3 regions of the Arthrobacter sp. MYb221 genome follow, and region 1 is predicted to be linked to each of the others. Evidence: riboswitches for the same ligand, from Rfam matches in the RefSeq annotation. Region 1 holds a riboswitch; each other region holds the start of a gene.

Evidence for each region. A riboswitch is a leader RNA that binds a small molecule or an ion and turns the genes downstream of it on or off. The one in region 1 is predicted to bind thiamine pyrophosphate.
Region 2: it holds a riboswitch for thiamine pyrophosphate, as region 1 does, so the genes downstream of both, thiO (glycine oxidase ThiO) here and CQ015_RS10620 (ECF transporter S component) in region 1, are expected to answer to the same signal.
Region 3: it holds a riboswitch for thiamine pyrophosphate, as region 1 does, so the genes downstream of both, thiM (hydroxyethylthiazole kinase) here and CQ015_RS10620 (ECF transporter S component) in region 1, are expected to answer to the same signal.

The regions. Positions count from the first base shown of each region.
Region 1 covers NZ_PCPW01000007.1:159,671-167,417, forward strand. The annotation lists gene CQ015_RS10615 (ATP-binding cassette domain-containing protein) at 1-387, opposite strand, end outside; gene CQ015_RS10620 (ECF transporter S component) at 389-1,006, opposite strand; TPP riboswitch at 1,078-1,196, opposite strand; gene CQ015_RS10625 (DUF4235 domain-containing protein) at 1,271-1,522, shown strand; gene mnhG (monovalent cation/H(+) antiporter subunit G) at 1,586-1,999, opposite strand; gene CQ015_RS10635 (monovalent cation/H+ antiporter complex subunit F) at 1,999-2,265, opposite strand; gene CQ015_RS10640 (Na+/H+ antiporter subunit E) at 2,262-2,894, opposite strand; gene CQ015_RS10645 (Na+/H+ antiporter subunit D) at 2,907-4,511, opposite strand; gene CQ015_RS10650 (Na(+)/H(+) antiporter subunit C) at 4,514-4,963, opposite strand; gene CQ015_RS10655 (Na+/H+ antiporter subunit A) at 4,960-7,747, opposite strand, start outside.
Region 2 covers NZ_PCPW01000003.1:374,593-382,339, forward strand. The annotation lists gene typA (translational GTPase TypA) at 1-1,786, opposite strand, end outside; gene CQ015_RS06230 (GNAT family N-acetyltransferase) at 1,928-2,464, opposite strand; gene CQ015_RS06235 (ThiF family adenylyltransferase) at 2,487-3,626, opposite strand; gene CQ015_RS06240 (thiazole synthase) at 3,626-4,429, opposite strand; gene thiS (sulfur carrier protein ThiS) at 4,432-4,677, opposite strand; gene thiO (glycine oxidase ThiO) at 4,690-5,808, opposite strand; TPP riboswitch at 5,804-5,909, opposite strand; gene CQ015_RS06255 (GNAT family N-acetyltransferase) at 5,989-6,957, shown strand; gene CQ015_RS06260 (IS110 family transposase) at 7,326-7,747, shown strand, end outside.
Region 3 covers NZ_PCPW01000014.1:65,677-73,423, forward strand. The annotation lists gene CQ015_RS15325 (HAD-IA family hydrolase) at 1-34, shown strand, start outside; gene CQ015_RS15330 (sugar porter family MFS transporter) at 106-1,512, opposite strand; gene CQ015_RS15335 (uracil-xanthine permease family protein) at 1,780-3,051, opposite strand; gene thiD (bifunctional hydroxymethylpyrimidine kinase/phosphomethylpyrimidine kinase) at 3,081-4,517, opposite strand; gene thiE (thiamine phosphate synthase) at 4,514-5,155, opposite strand; gene thiM (hydroxyethylthiazole kinase) at 5,148-5,942, opposite strand; TPP riboswitch at 5,932-6,026, opposite strand; gene CQ015_RS15355 (GntR family transcriptional regulator) at 6,061-6,429, opposite strand; gene CQ015_RS15360 (hypothetical protein) at 6,426-7,747, opposite strand, start outside.

The DNA.
Region 1 (7,747 bases):
TTCCGGAGCCATTCCAAGATTCTCCGCACCGAAGGCGACATCGTCGCCGACCCGGCTCTGCACGATCTGTGTTTCGGGGTCTTGCTGCATCAACCCGACCGGGAAGCTGCGGGCAAAGGCATCCCGTCGCTGAATCTGCAGTTTGCCAGTGGCCTGCTGCCGTTCGTCGATCTCCAGAACTCCAGCCAAGGCGTGCAAGAGCGTTGATTTACCGGCGCCAGATGGGCCTAGCAGCAGGACCTTCTGCCCGGCGGGAATATGCAGGTCCAGTCCGCTAAGCGCCGGCAATGGACGTTCGGCATGGTGCCAGCCAAAGTTGTCGGCCGTGATCTCAAAGCCGCCACCGCCGAGGTGCCCGGGGGTGGCTTCGGTAGTCGAAGAACTCAATTCAGGCACTGCGCAGCGAACCTTCAAGGTGTGCCGAACGGCTAGCCAATGCTCCCAGGGCACCGGTCTTCGCCAGAGCACGGGTTGCCAACCACGAGAGAAGTCCGGCAATAACTAGGCCGGAAATGCCCATGGCAACTACGTGGAACAGCTTCATCGCCTCGGTGTACTCAGCGAAGTAACCCAGCAGGTAGGCTTCGCCGATTCCGCCGAAAATTCCCGACATGAATCCCGCAAGCAGTGCCACCGGCAGGTTCCACCGGCGGTACCTCACTGCGGCAAAGACCACCTCGGCTCCGAGCCCCTGGATCAGGCCGGAGAACAGCACCGCTAATCCCCATTGGGAACCTAGCAAGGCTGAGATGACGGCGGCGAGGATCTCGCAATACAGCGCGGCACCGGGTTTCCGGATAATCAACGCACCGAGCACCGCGGGAAAAAGCCACATGCCAGATACGAAGGCGCTTGCCGGTGGGAAAGCCACGAAAGCAAGGCTGACCAATCCGTATCCGGCGTTCCAAGCCCAAAAGATAACGCCCGAGGCGACCGCGATTACCGAGGCCACAACGATGTCGACCACGCGCCAGCTGGCACGGTTAGTTGCTGGTGCAACGTTCATAAGGTTTGTCCTCCTATGTAAGGAGGGGAGATGCACGGACCGGTGGGCGTTTAATCGCGCGCCATGATCCGCATCCGAGATGCTCGACTTCCTTCGCCGGTACTAGCCGGGGCAGGTTCGAGGGTCTGCGATCTATCGCACTCTCAGCGTCTTGCACCGCGAACGGCATGACGCTCCCCTGTCGGAATGATTACTGCTCAACCACCATACCGCAGGTATGCTGGGCTACAGAACGAAACCTTACGACGCGAATGCGAGGTCCTCATGAACTCAGTGCAGAAGCTTGTTACCCTTGGAATTTCCATGGGAGCGGGAATGCTTGGAAGCCGACTGGTCGACAAGGTCTGGAAAGGCTTCACCGGAAACGACGCGCCACGTCACGGCAAGGAAGCAGCCGCGGAAGCGAGTATGCGCCAGGCTTTGGGGTTCGCCATTTTCTCCGCCGTGGTCGCATCGATTATCCAGGTGCTGGCTGATCGCGGCACCAACAAGGCCATGAAGAAGTTCAGCAAGTAACATTGCCGAATTCCTTTGGTGGGGCAGGCCATTTGGCCTGCCCCACCAAAGTTTAACCAGCAGCTAGGTGCTCTCGGGCTCGTCGTTCTGTGCAGGTTTCGCTGGCGGCACCGCTGCGGTGGTTCCGGTCGTCTGCGAATGATTGCTAATGACCTGTTTTAGTTCATCAACATGCAAGGTTTCTTTCGCCACGTGCTTCGTGCGATATCCGGCGCGGCCAATCATGTGCGCCGATACCGGGGCAGTCAGCAGCTGCAATCCCCAGGCCAATGCAAAGACCGGGATCAGTCCCCAGCTGCGCAAGTGGATGATGAGTCCGGCGAAGAGCAGCAGGAAGCCCAATACTTGTGGTTTCGTGGCCGCGTGCATGCGTGAAAGCAGATCCGGGAAGGTAATTAAACCGATTCCGGCGATCAGCGACATCAGGGAACCAAGTACCAGCAAGAGCGCAGCGAGTGCTTCTAAGAACGTGTCCATTAGGCGTTCCTCTGATCCGATACGAACCGCGAGACGGTAACCGAGCCGATGAATCCCAAGGTGCATGCAACCACCGTGAACAGCAGGTAATCGGTGTGCCGGTTCAGCGCCATGTCTAGGCACAGCGCACTGGAAATGATCAACAGCATGACGTCGAGAGCGAGCACCCGGTCAAGAATCGAGGGGCCCTTGAAAACCCGCCACAGGCAAGCGATAGAGGCCAGCGCCAACATCACTCCGCCAATCCATACAGCTATTTCAATCATTTCTTGGGCTTCCTGCTGGAGAAATCCGGACCGCATTCATTCTTGATCGCCTCGTATTCATCGGGGCTTCCGATGGCCATGATCAACCGGCGTTCAATGTCGTGGATATTCGCTCGCGCCTTTTCCACATCCGCATCGCTATTCACATCGAGATAGTGCAGGTACAAGGTGGAACTGCTGCGGTCCACGTCCACCACGAAGGAACCTGGGATCAGGGTCAGCACATGGCCCACGGTCATCACTACCAAGTCAGATTCGGTGCGCAGCGGCACTGCGATCACCGCGCTGCGTGTCTTCTTACGGCGTACTATCGCAACTCGCGCCACATGGCCGCTGGCGACGAATACCTGACCGAGGAACCACGCGAAGAGCTTCAGGCAATACCAAAGGTTTATTCGTCCGGGAAGCACCACCGGCGGCAGCGGGAATAGATTCACGATGACGATCGAAATAATCGCGCCAAACAATAGATTCCCGGCCGAGAAGTCCTGCCACAGTGCACCCCATACGAAGATGAGCAGCAGGAGCAACGGCCACTCCTGCTTGAAGGTGGCACGGTGACGGACACCGGAGGTATCCAGCGCATCATCGATGCGCTGGTCACGATGTTTGAGGTTCTTGTCCTTCATGCGCCTTTCCTCCTAACTCAACGGTAGTACTGCGTTGATGAATGGTTCACGTGCAATCAATTCGGCCGCCACGCGTTCACAGAAGGCGAAGATCGGCCCGGCGAAAATGGTCAGCGCGATACCTGCGGCAACGAGCGAACCGGTCGCGTAGCGCATCCCCCAAGGCAGGGACTCGGATTCCAACTCGCGGGCAAGCTTCCTGCCCAGATGCGGGGACTCGGCGCCGCCTGCCGCGGCATGTTCCAGAACCCGCGTCGATTCTGCGATCAATTGCGCGTTCGGCACCTCGGCATCCGCCGCACGGCGCCAGAACATACGCGCCCACACACGAATAATCGCAAGCAGGGTCAGCAAACTGGTCAGCAGCCCGGCGCCGATGACCACCCAAGTCAAGGCGTCTGCCTCGGACGACGCCGCATGCAACAGCCCGAACTTCCCGAGGAATCCGGAGAAGGGCGGGATGCCGCCGAGGTTGATGGCCGGAATGAAGAAGAGCACGGCAAGCATCGGAGACAGCTTGGCCAGCGAGCCGAGTTTGGTCACGTTCGCGCTGCCTGCTCGGCGTTCGATGAGCCCGGCAACCATGAATAGCGAGGTCTGCACGATGATGTGGTGGCCCACGTAGTAGATGGTGGCGGCGATGGCCAGCGGTCCGCCGACGGCAACACCGAAGATCAGGTAGCCGATGTGGCTGGTTAGCGTGAACGAAAGCATACGTTTGAGGTCCGTCTGGGCCAGCGCACCGAGAATACCGATGACCATGGTCAATGCCGCAACCACCAGCAGCGCGGCGTTAACCGTCCCGCCGGGGAACAACAGCGTTTCGGTACGGATGATCGCGTACACCCCGACCTTGGTCAGCAGCCCGGCGAATACCGCGGTGACCGGGGCCGGAGCCGTTGGATAGGAGTCCGGAAGCCAGAGCGAGAGCGGGAAAACGGCGGCCTTGATGCCGAAGGCAATAAGCAGCAGCACGTGCAGGATCAGGTGCGGGCCTTGGTCCAGTTCGGGCAGCTTCACCGCCAGGTCTGCCATGTTCACGGTACCTGTGGCGGCATAGATCATTGCGATCGCCATCAGGAAGATCACCGAGGACACCACCGAAACCACCACATAGGTGGTTCCGGCGCGGATGCGTTCGGCGGTACCGCCGAGGGTCAGCAGCACGTAGCTGGCGGTCAGCAGGATTTCGAAGCCGACATACAGGTTGAATAGATCCGCGGCGAGGAAGGCGTTGGACACGCCGGCGAGCAGAATCAGGTAGGCCGGGTGGAAGACCGATACCGGCCCCGGTTCGTCCCCATCGGCCAGGCCCTGGCTGGTCGCGTAGAACAGCACCGCGAGGGACACCACGGTCGAAATCAGCAGCATGAAGGAGCTGAAGCCGTCGACCATCAGCGCAATGCCGAACGGCGAGTCCCAGCCGCCAATGTGGATGGCATAGCTTTCGCCGCCCCACACCGCTGCCACCATGCCGGCTTCGAGGACCAGCGTCAGGCAGAGGATGCCGATCGTGATCAGCCGCTGGACACGGAGGCGGCGGCGCGCCAGGAACGCTGCGCCGGCACCGAATATCGGCAGCAGCACAGCCAGCGGGGAGAGTTCGAGAAATTCCATGGTTACTCTTCCCCTTCTCTAATCGGTCGGCCTTCTTCATCGACGAATTCTGTCGTGTCCTCGGCTACCGGCGAATCTTCTTCTTCGTCATATGCGGTGGACTGCGAAACCTTAATATCCTCGGTATCGTCGGCAACCACATCGGCGCTGGTCAGCGCCCAGGAACGATAGATCATCGCGAGCAGGAACGCGGTCACCGCGAAGGTGATCACGATGGCGGTGAGGATCAAGGCCTGCGGCAACGGATCGGAGTACTCCTCCGGGGCAATGCTCGAATCGAACAGCGGCGCCACCCCGCGGCGTCCGCCGCTGGTCAGAATCAGCAGGTTCACCCCGTTGCCCAAGAGCATGATGCCAAGCAGCACGCGGGTCAGGGTACGTTCCAGTACCAGATAGAATCCGGCGGCCAGCAGCACGCCGGTAATCACCAGGAAGGTAATATTCACGCTCATCGTCCTACCCCCGAAGCCGTGGCGTGGGTGACATCGTGTTGTTCGATCGGTGAGCGCCCCTCGGAGAGCTCATCGATTTCGCTACCCAGGGAGCGCAGGACGTCCTGTACGAGGCCAAGGACCACCAGATACACTCCAATATCGAAAATCGTTGAGGTGACGAACTTATGTTCGCCAAAGACCGGCAGCCAGAATTCCCATACGTAGGTGGTGAAGATCGGGTCGCCGAAAAGCACCGGAATCACTCCGGCAATTCCGGCCAGGGCCAAGCCGCCACCGATCAGCATGCCAGGTGCGACACGCATCGATTCGGAGAGCTCCACGCGTCCGCCGGCAAGGTAGCGGATGGTCAAGGCCAGCCCCGCGATCAGCCCGCCGGCGAATCCCCCGCCGGGAGCGTTGTGCCCGGCGATCAGCGCATAGACGCTGAGCAGCAGCACCGTGTGGAATACCAGCCGGGTGACAATCTCGAAAATGATCGAACGCCGTTCGGCCACCAGCGTGTTGCCGGCCATCAGCCAGTCCTGGTTGCTGGAGCTGGCGAAACGCCGGGCCACGCGCAGCCCAACTTCCTTGCTCCGCTGGTCGCCCATGGCTTCGGAGCCGCGGTCGATGCTTCCCGGTGCTACATGATGGGCGCGCACGCGCTGCCCGAAGCTCCGGCCGGCGAAGATCAGCGAGGCCACGCCCGTGGCCGCAGCCGCCAGCACGGTGATCTCGCCGAAGGTATCCCAGACGCGGATGTCCACCAGCGTCACGTTCACGATGTTCTCGCCGAAGCCCTCGTAGTAGGCCAGATCCGGGTAGGCCAGCGAGATCGGGGCTTCGGTGCGTGCGGCCATCATCGCGATAGCGATATACACCACCATGATCGCCAGCGCGATGGCGAGCACCGCGCGGCCCCAATTGATCTCGGTCAGGCCAACCCAGAGGCGTTTGGGCAGGGCGCGCAGCGCCAGCACGAAGGAGACCAGCACGATGGTTTCCACCAACAGCTGGGTGAGCGCCAGATCCGGGGCGCCCTGCAGCGCGAAGATGGCAACCATCCCGTAGCCGGTCACCGAGACCATCAGCACCGCCATGAAACGCTTCGGCGCCACGATCGCGATCACGCAACCGGTGATGATGATCGCGCCGATGACCAGCTGGGCCGGATGATCGGCGATGACCCAGTTGGTGGGCCACGGAGTTTCGACGGTCAACGCGATGGACAGCGGCAAGATGAGCACGACCATGAGGATCACGCCCAGGTAGAAGGACAGCGAACCACGCTGGGTACGACCGGTGGTCCAAATGGCGACACGGTCCAGCACGTTGATGCTCCCGCGGTAGACTTCCTCGGCGGAAATCACGCTGCGCCGCAACGGCGCTCCGGTATCGGTGCGCTTGCGCAGCCAGAAGAACAAAATACCGATGGCCACCGAGATGGCGCTCAGTCCCAAGGCCGGGTTGAACCCGGCGAAAAGCATTAGATGCATCTGCCCCGGTCCGCCCTGAAGGAGCGACCAGTGGGCGATCAGCGGTTCGATGAATTTCGGGTAGAGGCCCAGCGCCAGGGTGCACAAGGTCAACACCAGCAGGGGGCTCAGGAAGATCAGCGAGGGACGCTTATACGTGGTCTCGCCGGCGATCTTCGGTTTCACGCCGAAGGCCCCGATGAGGAAGCGCAAGGAATAGGCCATGGTCAGCGCGGCGCCCAGAACCAGCCCGATCAGCGCGAACGTCCCCCAGCCGGTGTCCAGGTGCAAGGCGGCCTCGTAGACCGCCTCCTTGGCGACGAATCCGAACAATGGCGGGATCCCCGCCATCGACGCGACGGCGATAGCGGCGATCAGCGCCAGGATCGGCATGCTGCGCCGCAGTCCGGAGAGCTTGCGGATATCACGGGTACCGGTGTTGTGGTCGATGATGCCCACGGTGAGGAACAAGGTGGCCTTGAACAAGCCATGTGCCAGCGTCAATGCCAGCGCGGCGAAGGCGGCTTCGGCGGTGCCGAAGCCGAAGATCGCAATGATGAAGCCAAGCTGCGAGACGGTGCCGAAGGCAAGGATCAGTTTCAGGTCATACTGTTTCAGCGCGCGGTAACCGCCGATCAGCATGGTCAGCACGCCAATGCCTACGGTGAGCGGCACCCAAAAAGCAGTTTCGGAAAAGCCCGGGGCCAGTCGGGCGATGAGGTATACCCCGGCCTTGACCATGGCCGCGGCGTGAAGATAGGCGGAAACCGGGGTCGGTGCGGCCATTGCTCCAGGCAGCCAGAAGTGGAAGGGAACCAGCGCGGATTTGGAGATGGCTCCGAGCAGGATCAAGGCGATGGCCATGTCAACGAACATTCCGGTGGAGACCAGCTGTTCGGACTGCGCGATCCACTCGGAGAGCCGGTAGCTGCCGGTTTGAGCGCCAATCATCAGCAGCCCGGCGAGCATGGCCAATCCACCGAAGGTGGTTACGATCAGCGCGTTCATTGCCGAGCGTCGCGCGGTGATCAGGTGCTGGCTGAAGCCGATGAGCAGGTAGGAAAGCACCGAGGTGATTTCCCAGAAGATGAACATGATGATGACGTCGTCGGCGGTCACCAGGCCGGTCATGGCGCCGGCGAAGGCGACCATCTTGGCGGCGAAGCCACCGATTTGCGGGTCATCGTTCTTGAAATAGCGTCCGCAGTAGATCAGCACGAGTGCGCCAACGCCGAGGATCAACAGCAGCAGGCTTGCGGCTAGCGCATCCATGCGGAAGTTCAGCCCGATATTCAGGCCCGGGATCCAGTCGATGCTCAAAGAAGGT
Region 2 (7,747 bases), on a different contig from region 1:
CTTCGAGAGTCAGGTTACGCGGTGGGGTCAGGTTCTCGAAGGAGTCCGAGGAAGCCGCACGCATGTTGGTGAGCTTCTTTTCCTTGGTGATGTTCACGTCCATGTCATCGGCGCGCGAGTTCTCGCCAACGATCATGCCCTCGTAGACCTCTTCGGTTGGACGCACGAAGAAGTTCATGCGTTCCTGCAGGTTGATCATCGCGAACGGAGTGACCACGCCAGCGCGGTCAGCCACGATCGAACCGTTGATGCGGTACTCGATCGGACCGGCCCATGGCTCGTAGCCTTCAGCCAACGAGGCGGCAATGCCGGCGCCGCGGGTTTCGGTCATGAAGCGCGTACGGAAGCCGATCAGGCCACGGGCTGGAACCATGAATTCCATGCGGACCCAGCCGGTGCCGTGGTTGGCCATGTTGGTCATCCGGCCCTTGCGCGAAGCCATCAGCTGGGTGATTGCGCCGAGGTACTCCTCTGGCACGTCAATGGTCATGTGTTCCATTGGCTCGTTGACCTTGCCGTCGATCATCTTGGTGACAACCTGTGGCTTGCCAACGGTCAGTTCGAAGCCTTCGCGGCGCATCTGCTCGACGAGGATTGCCAGTGCCAATTCGCCACGGCCCTGAACTTCCCAAGCATCCGGACGCTCGGTTGGCAGTACGCTCAACGAAACGTTACCGATCAGTTCCTTGTCCAGGCGGTCCTTGACCTGGCGCGCGGTCACCTTGGCACCCTTCACCTTGCCGGCCAGCGGCGAGGTGTTGATACCGATGGTCATCGAGATGGCCGGTGGATCAACGGTGATCAGCGGCAATGGCTTTGGGTTCTCAAGGTCGGTGAGGGTTTCACCGATCATGATGTCCTCGATACCGGCGACTGCAACGATCTCGCCCGGACCGGCTTCTTCGGCCGGAACGCGGGCCAGGCCCTTGGTGGCCAGCAGCTCGGTGATCTTGACCTGCTTCATGGTGCCATCCTGGCGGGCCCAGGCGACGACCTGGCCTTTGCGCAGGGTGCCGTTGAAGATACGCAGCAAGGCAAGACGGCCAAGGAATGGCGAGGCGTCAAGGTTGGTGACGTGCGCCTGGAGAACTTCGCCCTCGTTGTAGGTCGGGGCCGGCACGTGCTTGATGATGGTCTCGAACAATGGCTCGAGGTCCTCATTGTCTGGCAGGGTGCCGTCTTCTGGCTGGTTCTTCGACGCGTAGCCGGCCTTGCCCGAAGCGAAGACGACAGGAACGTTCAAGATCGCGTCCAGATCCAGATCTGGAGCTTCATCGGCCAAGTCCGAGGCCAGACCCAGCAGCAGATCCATGGAGTCGGAGATGACGCCTTCGATGCGCGAGTCCGGGCGGTCGGTCTTGTTCACGACGATGATCACCGGAAGGTTGGCGCTCAAGGCCTTGCGAAGCACGAAACGGGTCTGTGGCAGTGGACCTTCGGAAGCGTCAACCAGCAGAACCACGCCATCGACCATGGAAAGGCCGCGCTCGACCTCGCCACCGAAGTCAGCGTGACCCGGGGTGTCGATGATGTTCATGGTCATGTTCTTGCCCTCGGCGGCCGGACCGCTGTAGAACACCGTGGTGTTCTTAGCAAGAATGGTGATGCCCTTCTCGCGTTCCAACTCGCCGGAGTCCATCACGCGATCTTCGGTTTCACCGTGGCTGTCGAATGCACCAGTCTGCTGGAGCATTGCGTTGACCAAGGTGGTCTTGCCGTGGTCAACGTGAGCAACGATTGCTACGTTGCGCAGGTCGTCGCGACGGATGAGAGTTGTATCTGACATACGGGAAGGCTCACTTCGTGTAGAGAATTTAGGGTCTCGGAGGCGGGGCCACAGGCGACCCAACATACTATTTTACGCGCTCGAGGCAATTGCGTTGTTTATCTGTGGCGCAACATACAGAAATTACTTGATTAACGGGATCTAGCCGCGTGTTGAAATCCAATAGCGGAGCTTCGTATTTCCGCCGTTTTCTTCAACCGAGGGACGGTTTTGATCTATTTGGCCGCCGCACGCGATAATCGTTGCGCGCGAGGCGGCGTTCTGCTTATCACAGGTTACCAAAGCCGAGTCGACACCGTGGGATCCCAGCTCGGCGAGGGCGAATCTGCACAGTTGGGTGGCGATTCCCTGTCCGCGGAATTTCGGGACAACACCATAGCCCAGGTGTCCGCCGACTTCGCTGAGAAAATCGTTGAGTTCGTACCTCACCGAAACACGGCCAACGAGTTGTCCGTCCAGTTCGGCAACGAACAGTCCGCTGCGCACCCATCCCTCGGGGACGAACTCGCCGCTGCGCCCCTCGGCCATGCGCTCGATGTACGCCTCCCAGTTTTGGCGTGCGGACCACGTCGGAAGAAAATCAAAGTCATCGTCCAGCAAGTCGTGATGAGCGGCGATAGCCTGCCTTTCATCATCCGGAACAAGCTCTCTGATCACTAGTTTCGTGGAACGCTGCATAGCCTCAGTATGTCAGCACCGGCTAGTAAGTCACTATTTCATCGCGGATTTCCGCAAGCCACCCAAGCGTTCCCCCGCGCAAACTCCGCACCCGGGCGCTGCCTTCGGGGAGCGACTGGTTCAATTCCGTGGCGGCGCGCAGCGAGCGAACACCGGTTTTGCACACGAAAACCAGCTCGGTTGCAGGGAAGCTCTGAAGCTCCCGCCAGCCTTCGTTGGCAAGTCTTTCCAGCGGGAAGTGGACACTGCCGGGAATGACCGCAAGCTCGCGTTCCCACCCCTGGCGAACATCTACCACCAGGACTTCCCGGGCGGCCCGAAGCAGTTCAAATTCATTTGCGTTCAGCTCCTGGGCGGAGCCTGCAACCGCACAGGACGCCACGGTATATTCACCGAGCCCGGTGACCGGAGCACGCTCCGGATCTCGTGCAAACGTCAAGATGCGCACGCTTGCGTCCAACGCGTCGTAGAGCCAGAGCTTTCCGCTCAAAGGTGCTCCGACGCCGGTGATCAGCTTCAGCGCCTCGGTGGCCATCAGCGAACCGATGACTCCGCAAAGGGCCCCGAAGACTCCTCCCTCGGCACAGGAAGGGACCGAATCCGCTTCCGGGAGGTCGGGAAAAATATCCCTGAGCATTGGGCCCACTCGGGGGTCGAACACCGAGACCTGACCGGAGAATTGGAAGATGGTGCCCCAGACCAGCGGCGTCTGGGTCAACTCCGCGGCATCGTTTGACAGGTACCGGGTGGCGAAATTGTCGCTGCCGTCAATCACCACATCGTGTTCGGCAAAAAGTTCCAACGCGTTGCCAGGATCCAGTCGCTGTGCGTAGAGCCGCACAGAAACTTCGCTGTTCAGTTCTTCCGCCAGGCGCCGCACCGATTCAACCTTAAGCTGGCCCTGGTCCGTTTCACGGTGCACGGTCTGGCGTTGCAGATTCGAGAGTTCGACGGTGTCCGGATCGATCACGCTCAGCTCTCCGACGCCGGCCGCGATCAGGTAGCTGGCGATAGGGCTGCCCAATCCCCCAGCGCCCACGATCAGTACCTTCGCGTTCGCGATACGCTCTTGGCCTTCCACACCCACCCCGGGCAGGGACAGATGGCGGGTGTACCGGGCGAGTTGTGCACGGCTGCGCGGCGGCATCGGCTTGGTAGACATCAGAATTCTCCAACGAGTCTTTGCATCATTCCCGCTGTCGGAGATGAGGCCAGCGCGAGATCGCGTTGCGGAATACGCCCGGCAAGGAACGCCGCGCGCCCGGCCCGGACCGCGTCGCGCATCGCGGCGGCCATCAAGGGCGCGTTTTGCGCTCGGGTCACCGCGCTGGCGAGCAGCACCGCATCGCAGCCCAGCTCCATCGCCTTGGCCGCATCCGAGGCGGTCCCCACCCCGGCGTCGAGGATCACCGGCACCCCGGCGCGCGCGGTAATCGTTGAGATGTTGTGCGGATTCAGGATCCCCATTCCGGAGCCGATCGGGGATCCGGCCGGCATGACCGCTGCCACGCCTAGCTGTTCGAGCCGCATGGCCAGGGCCGGATCATCGTTGGTATAGGCGAAGACCTTAAAGCCGTCGGCGACGAGTTCTTCGGCCGCGGTGAACAATTCGATCGGATCCGGCAGCAGCGTATGCTCATCGGCGATCACTTCGAGCTTGATCCAGTCGGTTTCCAACGCTTCGCGCGCCAGCTGGGCGGTGAGCACCGCATCTCGCGCGGTGAAGCATCCGGCGGTATTGGGCAGCGGGCGCACCCCGTTGCGCGCCAGCAGCTCGTACACCGATCCGGAACCGGCCGCGGCGAAATGGCGAATGGCGACGGTGGTCAGCGCGGTGCCCGAAACATGCAGGGCCTGCTCGAGGGTATGCATCGAGGTCGCCCCGCCGGTGCCGAGAATCAGCCGGGAGTCGAAGCGTTCCCCGGCGACCTCGAAGCCATCGGTGTCAAGAGTTAGCTCTTCCATCTTCAGCCTCCCTGAGCCGCGGTGACGAGTTCAACCCGGTGGCCGGGCTTCAGCTCGAAGTCATTCCAGCCACTGCGCGGGACAACTGCCGAGTCCACCGCCACCGCAACGCCTAAACGCGACCCGTCGCTGGCCCGTCCGTCCGTTCCGATGCTCTTTCCCAAGTGCGCCGCGAGCAGCTCGCGCACGGTGCTTCCCGCCGGCACGGTGGCCGCCTCGGTGTTGAGGATAAATTCGATCTGTTGCATCTTCTCTGGCTCCTAAAATGGTGTGCTGTTGGCGAGTTGCGCGCCAAACCTATCGAGTGAAACGCTGGTCAGCTGTTGTGCATCTGCCGGGTTCCCGAGCAGCAGCTCGGTCCCCAGCCGTGCGCCGAGCGGGGTAAGCAGCACCCCGTGGCGCGAATAACCGGTGGAAACCACCAGTCCCTCATCTACGCGTCCGAGCAGCGGCCGATCATCGGGTGTCGCCGGTCTGGCCCGCACGATCGCCTCGTTCAAGGTGGTGTCGACGATGCCCGGCACGAGCCTGCGCGCATTGTCCAGCAGGGCGTGCATTTCTCCCACGTTCACCTGCTCTTGGCTGTCCTCGCGGCTCGACGCGCCCAGCACGAGGCTTCCATCGGTGCGTGGCACCAGGTAGACCGGCTGCCGATGCACGATTCCGCGCACGGTGTGCTTGATCAGCGGCGCGCCCACCGGTCCTTGGAGCCTGAGGATGTCTCCGTAGACCGGGCGCAATGGCAGAGCTGGCGCACCTGCTAGCGCGCCCAACCCGTTGGCAAGCAGTACCTGATCGCCATGGATTTCTTGGCCAGTTGAGGTAAGCACTCCACTGGTCCGTGATCCCTGGCGCAGCAGCCGCACCGCCGTTTCGCGCACGATCGACCGGTCAAGCTCATCGATCAGGATGCGCAGCAGGGACCGCGGGTCCAGTTGCTGGTCTTCGGCGCAGCGGATGGCGCCGGCGATGCCGGTGGCAAGCGCCGGCTCGAGTTTGCGTGCCGCGCTGCCCAGCAGCCGCTCGGCGCTGAATCCCAGCGAGGCTTGCAGCTTCATGAGCGCAAGCAGTGCGTCCATATCCGCGGTTTCGGCGGCGACGACCAGCGTGGAGTTTTCTACGTACGCTGGTCTGCTGCCGGTGGTTTGTTCCACGCGGTCAATGAATGCGGGGTATTCCTTGGCCGAAGTGGCCATCAGGCGGTGAAGTGCGCCCTGTCCCCAGGTGGTTTCGGCGGTCGGTGCGAGCATTCCCGCCGCGGCGTGGCTGGCTCCTAGCCCAGGCGCCGGATCCACTAGCGTGATTTCGGCGCCGCGGGCGCGCAGTTCGAATGCCGTGGCAAGCCCGATGATTCCGGCGCCGACAATGACTATATGCACGAAGGCATTTCCTTCCTACGGCGGCATGACCCGCATCAGGTGTAGCGGTCGGCACATGGCCCTCTCAGCCCAATCGCTGTTGGGCTCCCGCGGAGTACTTGGATTATAAGCATGCCTCAGCTCACTTTGGCGAACTTCATGACTTCAACCTGTGCTTCTGCCTGTGTTTTACTCGTTGGCATGAGCGAATTCAGTGGTCCGGAGGATTTGTCTACCGATCATCGACTGGCACAGGTTGTCATCGATGGCGAACGGCAACTGCTCTTGCCTGCCGTCCGCCGGGATCGGCAGGCATTATTGCGGCTGCTCCACGCAGATTTCGAAGAGGTTGGTGCCTCGGGCAGGTGCTATTCTCGCGCGCAGATTATCGAGCAGCTGTGCAATGAACCAGTCGTTGAATCGACTAGGGACGAAGTGCATGATCCGCGCGTGCGCAGGCTCAGCGATTCGCTGCTGATTCTGCGGTGGCGAACCAAGCCGGAGAACCTGAGCCAACGCACCTCGCTCTGGGTTCATTCGGCCCAAGGTTGGCAATTGCTCTTTCATCAAGGCACCGGTCAATCCGCGTCGTCCCAGATCAGCGGCCGGCGGCTCGGCGCCGCTGGCGAAACGACGGCATCTTTGCGTCCGCTTCGCCTAGCGGATGCACCGCAAGTCCTCGCGGCCTTCCTTTCGAGCCCGGATATGGCCCGGCAAGGCGAGGTGAGTACGCTTGCCGAGGCCGAAGCCTATGTCCGCATGTTGCTCGAATTCCCGGCCCGGCAGGTTCCGTTGGCCGTCGTCGAGAATTCTGCGCTCGTTGGTCTGGTGTGCGGGACCATCGATGAGGCGAACCTGAGCGCCTGGGTCTGGTATTGGCTGCACGCGGAGCATCGGGGCCGCGGGTTGAGCAGCCGGGCGTTGGCCGCCCTCTCGGCGGAGTTATTCTCCAGCTACCGCTTGCAGCGACTGGAGTTGGGTTTGCGCGTGAACAATCCGGCGTCGAAGATAGTCGCCGAGCGTTGCGGGTTCATTCTCGAAGGACGCGAGCGCGGCAAGTTCCTGATCAATGGCCAGCGGATCGATGTGTTGAATTATGCGCGGTTGCCCACCGATCCCATCCCGCCGATCAGTCCGCTGGAGTTTCGCGCGGAGGCGGCGGGAGGCTGATTTTCTTCGGGGCCGCAGCGGAACGGAATCGAGTAGGTGGGGGTGTCTAGCCCCCACCTCTCACACCACTGTGAGTCTTGTAGTGGCTGGTCTGGGATCAGCTGGCAAGGTAGGAACCAGGCCTCTCACTGCCGGGAACATGACTCATCACACTACTGACCCGTATGGTGTCATTGTCCGGAATTGTCTGCTCTCGGTGGTGGGCGGCCGGCACCTACCCGGCCCACCCCGGTAGCCTGATCAGAAGATTGTCCACCCAACAGGGCGTGACCCATCACAGTGTTGCTCCGACGGTGACCTCTCCCCGGACCGGTACCGGCCGTACGGCCGAAACCCTTGTCCGTGAAAAGAAGAGAGCACCGAGCCGCATGACTATCCTCCCCCAGAGCATCGCCAAAACATACTCCTACATCATCGGCGTGGACACCCACGCGAAAAAGCATGTCTACGCCATCATCACCAACAGTGGTGAACACCTCGAAACCCGCGATTTCCCCACCACCAGCGCCAGCATCAAACGAGCCATCGCCTGGGTCGGCAGACGCACCGGTGGAGATGCCAACACCCTATGGGTGATCGAAGGAACAGCCTCCTACGGAGCGATCCTCACCGGCGCCGTCTCCGACGCCGGTTACACGGTCGCCGAAGCCCCCGGCGGCTACGCAAAAGCCGGACGCGGCGTGGGCAAAACTGATCCACTAGACGCCCAGAGAATGGCCGCAGCAGCGCTACCAGTGGACTGCGAAAAGTTACGTATTCCACGGCAGAACGACGGGGCCCGCGCCGCATT
Region 3 (7,747 bases), on a different contig from region 1:
GGCCGGTGCCGAGGTGCCTAACAAGCCCTGGTAGCCAAGACACGTCGGGCGGGCACCCACTGGGTGCCCGCCCGACGTCCTTAGCGGTGGAAGGTTTCCTGCGTCCTAGAGGCTCATCTCCTCGAGCTGGCGTCCCTTGGTTTCGCGCACCATGAAGATCACGAAGATCAGCGAAAGCAGCGCGAAGAACGCGTAGATGCCGTAGGCCAGCGCCAGGCCTGCCTCGGCGAGGGTCGGGAAGGTGGTGGAGACGGCGAAGTTGGCGATCCACTGGGCGGAGGCGGCAACGCCGAGCGCCAGCGCGCGGATGGAGTTCGGGAAGATTTCGCCGAGCAGCACCCAGACGGCTGGACCCCAGGTCGCGCCGAAGCCAACCACAAACAGGTTCGCGGAGACCAGCGCCACGATGCCCCAGCTGCCGGGCAGTGAAACTGCGCCGTCGATGGTGACCGACTGGGCGAAGGCGATGGCCATCATGCCCAATGACACGGTCATGATGGACGAGCCGATCAACAGCAGCAGCTTGCGGCCGAGCACGTCGATCAGCAGCACCGCAACGATCGTGGCCACCACGTTGGTGATCGAGGTGATCAGCGAGATGGTGAAGGAATCGGATTCGGCAAAGCCGACAGACTTCCACAGCGTCGTGGAGTAGTAGAAGATTACGTTGATGCCCACGAACTGCTGGAAGACCGAGAGCAGGATGCCCACCCACACCAGCGGGTGGAAGCCGAAGCGCCCGAGCAGGTCCTTGAACACCTGGCGGCGCTCGACGTGGACCGTGTTGCGGATTTCCTCGATCTTGGCTTCGGTTTCGGCCCCCGGGACCATGCCCATATCGCGGGTCAGTACGGTTGCCGCCTCGACGTAGCGGCCCCGCTCGACCAGATAGCGCGGGGATTCCGGCAGGCGCATAGCCAGCACGCCATAGAGGATCGCCGGGATGGCCAGCGAGAGGTACATCCAGCGCCAGGCCGAAAGGCCGAACCAGCCGATGGCGTCGGCCGAACCCATCACGAAGACCAGCAGCGCGCTGACCAGGAAGGCGACGAAGATACCGAGCACGATGGCCATCTGCTGCATGGAGCCCAGGCGTCCGCGGTGCTTGGCGGGGGATACCTCGGCGATGTAGGCCGGGGCGATCACCGAGGCGAAGCCGACGCCGATGCCGCCGACGATGCGCCAGATGATGAGGTCGAACGCGCCGAAGCACAATCCGCAGCCCAGCGCGGAGATCAGCAGCATCGCGGAGGCGATCACCATGGTGCGCACGCGGCCTATGCGTTCGGAGACCATTCCGGCGATCCAGGCGCCGAGCGCAGCGCCAAGCAGGGCGCAGGAAACGGTGAAACCGATGGTTAGCGCGTTGAGCCCGAACTCGTGCTCGACAGCGTCCACGGTGCCGTTAACGATTGATGAGTCATATCCAAAAACGAACCCACCCAGGGCAGCCCCGAGGGCGATCAGGATGAGTCGAGCGGATATCTTTCCGTCAGATGTAGTCGCAGTCACAAGGAGCCATGCTATCGGATTGGGCTGGGGCGCAAAACATTTCCAGCGGGTTTTATGCCCGCGCGGGCCGCCGGCTTATGCGACCTTGGCCATAATTTGGAAAGAATCCTTACAATAGGTGTTCGGGCGGTTCGGGGATCCGCGCAACCCAGCCCCGAAATCCCGCGCAAATCGGGTAAGGTGCCGAGGCCGGGCCTCTCCAGGAGGGCAAAAGAAAACCGGCATCGTGAGCTTCGTCACAATGCCGGCTGGTTCTTCGGTCTTGGCTTAGCGCTCAACCGGTTCAAGGGTGCTATTGCGCAGCTTGGCCACGGTATTCATCAGGTGGTAAACCACAAGGGTCGCAATGGTGCCCAGCGCGATGCCGCCCACCTGGAACTGGCCGAAGGTCAGATCGGTGGTGACCGCAATCGCGATAATCAGTCCGGTTCCGGCGGTCATCAGGTTCACCGGGTTCTGGAAATCCACCTTCGCCTCGATCCACAACCGGGCACCGATAATGCCGATCATTCCGTACAGGACGATCCCCAGCCCGCCGATCACCCCGGCCGGAATGGTATTGATCAAGGCCCCGAATTTCGGCAGGAAGGCCAGCGCTATCGCGGCAATCGCCGCGACCCAATAGGCCGCGGTGGAGTAGACGCGCGAGGCGGCCATCACGCCGATATTCTCCGCATAGGTGGTCGTCGCCGAGCCGCCGCCCATGCCGGCCACCAGGGTTCCGACGCCATCGGCCATCAGCGCCCGCCCATTGAATTCGGAGAGGTCCTTGCCGGTCATGATGCCCACGGTACGCACATGGCCGATATTCTCCGCGATCAGCACGAATACCGCCGGCAGGAACATCAACGCCACGTTGAAGTCAAAGCTGGGGGCATGGAACTGCGGCAGCCCAATCCAGCCCGCCTGACCCACGGCGGCAAAGTCCACCTGGCCCTGGAGGAGCGCAATCGCGTAGCCGATCACCAGGCCCACCAGGATCGACAGGCGCCCGAGCAGCCCCTTGAACGCGACGGTGGACAGCACCACGGCGAGCACCGTGAGGAAGGTCGTCGCCGGGAAATCGCGCATCGGAGCCAGCGTGGCGCTGGCGAGGTTCAAGCCGATCAGCGCGACGATGGTGCCCATAACCACCGGCGGCATCAACGCGTGGATCCACCGGGTGCCGGTCTTCGCCACGATCGCGCCGACGATGAACAGCGCCGCGCCGGTCATCGCGATGCCGCCCAGCGCCGCGGAGAAGTCGTCGCCGACCTTCGAGGCCATCACCGGGGCGATCAGCGCGAAGGAGGACCCCAGGTAGCTGGGCACCTTGTTCTTCGTGATCAGCAAGAAGATGATCGTCGCGACGCCGGTGAACAGCAGCGTGGTGGTCACCGGGAAACCGGTCAGCGTCGGGACCAGGATGCTGGCGCCGAACATCGCCAGAATATGCTGGGCTCCGATGGAAATGGTCTGCGGCCAATGCAGCCGCTCATCCGGGGCAACGACCTCACCTTCGGTGATGGTCTTCCCGTTGCCGTGAATGCTCCAATTCATGCGTTCCTCCAGAATTCCTGGCCCCGCGTTTAGGCCGTAGAGAAGTCTACGCCCTTCGCGTGCGCTTGGGCGAAGAAAGACAGCTCGTGCTCGGCCGAACGCCGGAATGCATCCCACATCCGCTCGCGCAGCGCCGGATCCGCGAGCCGCCAGGCGGCGGCGACCAGCTCGATGGCCGCCGCGGTGGCCTCGTCGAACTCCGCCGAACTGTAGGTGGCCAGCCAGCTCTCATACCGGTGCCCGGCATGATTCGCGGCGCTCAGCCGATTGCCGATGTCCTGATAGATCCAATAGCAGGGCAGGATCGCGGCGATCAGCTCCGGATAGCTGGATGCGCAGGAGCTGAGGTGGTTGACGTAGTTCAACGTGGTGGCGCTCGGCTCGGGGGCCAGGTCCAGTAGCTCGCTGCGGTGCAGCTTCAGCTCACCCTCCAGGATTCCTTCCGCGCCCTTGGCCCAGAAGCGTTGCGCCTCGAGCTGCGGGGCCAGCGCGCTGGCCCGCGCGAGCACCTGCGCATAGCGCTGCAGATACAGGGCGTCCTGGGCCAGGTAGTACTCGAAGCGTTCGCGCTCCAGCGTGCCCGCGGAGAGCTCGAGGATGAACTGAAGCTCATCGATTCCACCGCGCAACTCGGCGATCCGCTCCCACCAATCGGCCATCGGATCCGCGCTGTGCCCCGCGAAGAGCCCGGCAAAGTGGTTCACCGGTCCGTGCCCGCTGCCCACCTGCAATTCATCGGCCGCGGCAATCGCCGCGAAGAGGTACTCCTTCGCCGCGCCCAGGGCGGTGGCCCAATCCCCGCCGCGGGCATAGTGCGTGGCCAGCGCGCTGGATAGCGTGCAACCGGTGCCGTGGGTGTTGGCGGTGGCGTGGCGTGGGCCGTCATAGCCGGCGATCACCCCGGCCGGGCCCACCAGCGCGTCGGGGCAGCGTTCGGTGGGCAGGTGGCCGCCCTTGGCGATCACCAGCACCTCGTATTTGGCCGCCAGGCGTTGGGCCTGTTCGAGCAGTTCCTCCCAGCCACGCACCGGTTGCTCGCCGAGCAGGGCCGCAAGCTCTGCGGTATTCGGGGTGAGCACATCCGCCCGGGAAAGCAGTGCGTCCAACGCCGAACCATCGGCCAGCAGCCGGTCCCCGCTGGTCGAGATCATCACCGGGTCCAGCACCACCGGAGCGTGCACCGTTTCCAGCCACCGGGACACCGCGGTGATGATCTGTGAATTGGCCAGCATGCCGATCTTGATCGCGTCGATGCGCACATCTGCGGACACCGATTCCAGCTGCTTGGCCACGAACCCCGCGTCGACGGCCTGCACCGCATCCACGCCGAGGGTATTCTGCGCGGTGAGCGCGGTAATCACGGCCATGCCGTAGCCGCCGTTGGCGCCGATGGCCTTCAGGTCTGCCTGGATTCCCGCACCTCCCGAGGGGTCGGAGCCGGCGATCGAAAGAATGTTGGGACTCATTTGGCGCCTTCCCAGAGATTGCGCAGTTCGGCGCTCGCCGCCTGTGGATCCTCCGCGGCGCAGATTGCGCGGACCACCGCCATGCCGGCGGCCCCGCCGCCGCGCAGCGCCGCGGCGTCCGCGGCGGTCAGCGAGCCGATGGCCACGCAGGGCAGCTCGGTGAGCCGATTGGCCCGCAGGAATCCATCGATGCCCAGCGGGGTGGGATGGTCCTTCTTCGTGGGCGTCGCGCGGATCGCCCCGACCCCCAGGTAATCGAGGTATTTCGCGTCGGCGTTGGCCCCGGCCAGCTGTTCATCGGTGGACGCGCTGAGCCCGATAATTCCCTCGCCGATGATTTCGCGGGCGTAGCGCACCGCAATATCCTTCTGCCCGATATGGATGCCGGTGACCGCGGCCCCCGCGGCGCGTGCGGCGAGGAATACGTCGATGCGGTCGTTGACCAACAGCTCGGCCTTGCCGGCGGTGAGTTCCGCCGCCGCGCAGGTCAGTTCGAAGAATTCGCGGGCCGTCTCGTTCTTGGCCCGCAGCTGCACCCACTGCACTCCCGCGGCCACCGCGCCTTCGATGACTTCCAGGGTGCTGCGCGGCTGGCAGCTTTCGGTGTTGGCTACCAGGTAGATTCCCAGATCACGCATTATTTGCCTCCTCAAGGCGCAGGTTGTGCAATTCGTCGGGGTCCAGCAGCGAGAGTTCGTCGAGGAAGGCCGCGGCGAAACTACCCGGGCCGCGGCCGATGGCCAGGGCCTTTTCGGCGGCCAGTCCGTACAGGCCGTGGGCTGCGATGGCCGCGTCGAACGGGTCTTCGCTCACCGCGAGCATCCCGGCGCAGATTGCACCCAGGGCGCAGCCGCCGCCGGTAATCCCGGTCAAGCCGATCCCGTTGCTGTGCACCAGCGTGGTGCGCTTGGCATCGATGATCGCATCGGCCGCTCCGGAGATCGCGACCACCGAACCATATTCGATGGCCAACTCGCGTCCAGCCTCGATGGCCGCGTGCACGGTGTCCTGCGCGTCCACTCCGCGCCCGGTCGAGCTGCGCCCGGCCAGCGCCAGAATCTCCGAGGCATTGCCGCGGATCAGGGTGGGGCGCTGGGCCACGATATTTCGCGCGAAGTCAGTGCGTACCGGCAATGCGCCCACGGCCACCGGGTCCAGCACCCAGGGGGTGCCGGCCTGGTTCGCACCATGGACCGCTTCGTCCATGGCGCGCAGCTGTTCGGTGCTCGGGGTGCCCAGGTTCACCAGGACCGCGGAGGCCACCGCGGCAAATGGCCCGGCTTCGCCGGGCAGGTTGGTCATCGCCGGAGCCGCCCCGGAGGCCAGCAGTGCATTCGCGGTGAAGTTGGCGACCACGGTATTGGTCAGGCAAAACACCAAAGGGGATTGTTGCCGATAATTCCGGGCAACGGAAGTCAGGGTCATGCGACATCCCTCCGCTAGTTTGAACTAGTTCAGGTTCGACGGGTCTCATCTCAGTCGGTGAATCCGACACCCCGTGTCACTGGCTAGAGCGTACTCACCAAAGCCGCGGAAGAACAAATTATTGCCGTGCGCGGCGTTGCACCAGCGCCCTGACGGTGGCCTCGTCGATTCCCTGAGCTCGGGCTAATTCCCACACCCGATCCACCGCTTGAACCAGATCACCGGAGGATTTCTCCATATCCGCTCCGGCGTTCACCACCGTTCCGGCACGCCGTCGGGAGGAAACCAGGCCGGTGGCCTCGAGTTCCTTGTAGGCGCGGGCCACCGTCCCGGAAGCGACCCCCAAATCGGTGGCCAGTGCGCGCACCGTAGGCAGCTTGCTTCCCGCCGGCAGCTCGCCCAAGGAAATCAGCGATGAGATTTGTGTGCGGATCTGTTCATAGGGCGGGACCGCCGCGTCCAGGTCCACGAAAATATGGTGGCTCATACGCGCTGCGGCACCCGAGCTTCTGGGCGGGCCAAAATGATCACTGCCGGGCAGCAGAAGACGATGATCCCCACGGCCGAAACGTAGGGACCTGCCTCGTAACCCCAGGCCAGCATGGTGACGGCCGCCGCGGTGACTACGCGGAGGGCGCGTAGTTCGTGGACTTGGCGGTACCAAATTTCTTGCTCCACGGTGACATCCCAAGGCAAGGCCGCACGCCGAACCCACCAGATGTGGCAGGCGGTAGCGGCAAGCAACGCGAGGAGCGCACCCAGCGCGAAGACCGGTTTGACCGGAACTAGACCCCAAAAATATTCGAATGGTGGATTGATCAGCAGGTATGTGGCGCCGATGAGCAAGAGCCCGGCGAGCACATAGACATAGCGCGGCAGGTCTGCGCTGTGCCGAGCCAGTGAATGGGTTCCCCTGGACTTCAGGTGCAGGTAGCCCAGGAACCCGGCATTGAGCACCAAGAACAAGAGGGCTACCACCAGGAGCGACACAATTGCCTGCGGGGCGTTCTCACCGGGGCGCGCATTGTCCGCGTACTCGGTCTGCACAAGCGAGGAGGAGCAGGCCAGTGCGATGAGTGTGAGTGCGGTGGTGAGGAATCCAATGGCAAGCAAATTTTCGCGCATCCGCAAAAAAGAGGAGGCTGGCTTTGGGCTAGTGGTTCTGGCAAAATTTTCCGGTGGCTTCCACAATGCCATGGCGATGAAGGTGATGAGCATGGCCACGTTAGCGGTGTTTTGCCAGGGTTGATACATGGTGCGATCCAGCGACATAAGCCACGAGGCCTTGTAATGCAGCGCCGAGGCTCCAACGGACGCAAAGGCCAGGGTCGAGGTGCGCAGCAGCCGGTTGAGCCAGACTTCGCGCAATACCTGGTTATCGTGGGGGCTGAGCGAACCAAGCGGTTTGCGCAGCAAAATGAAGAGCATCGCGATGAGCAGGGCCAGCGCCAGGGAGGCCAGGTTGATGGCAAACAGGGCCAGCATCTGGTCCGCCGCACGCAGCCCGTCGGTCGCGGACTGCGAAACCCAGGTGCTTCCGTAGGCGTCCGACGAGGCAACCGCATATTGCGGGGGGACCCCGGTGACGTCGCGGATCATCCACAGGGTAAGACCGGCGCCGAGGAGTACCAGCGCGGCCACGGCACTCAAGGCCTTAGGCAACGGCGTCATCACCGAGCGAGGTTCCAGGGAGGCCGCGCGCACATTCGCCACCGACGACGGCCAGGAGTAGAGGCCGATCAGATAGATCGACAGCAGCCAGAGTGCCGGACCGGTGGCGGCGAGCAGGTCGCTGGCCCACAGGG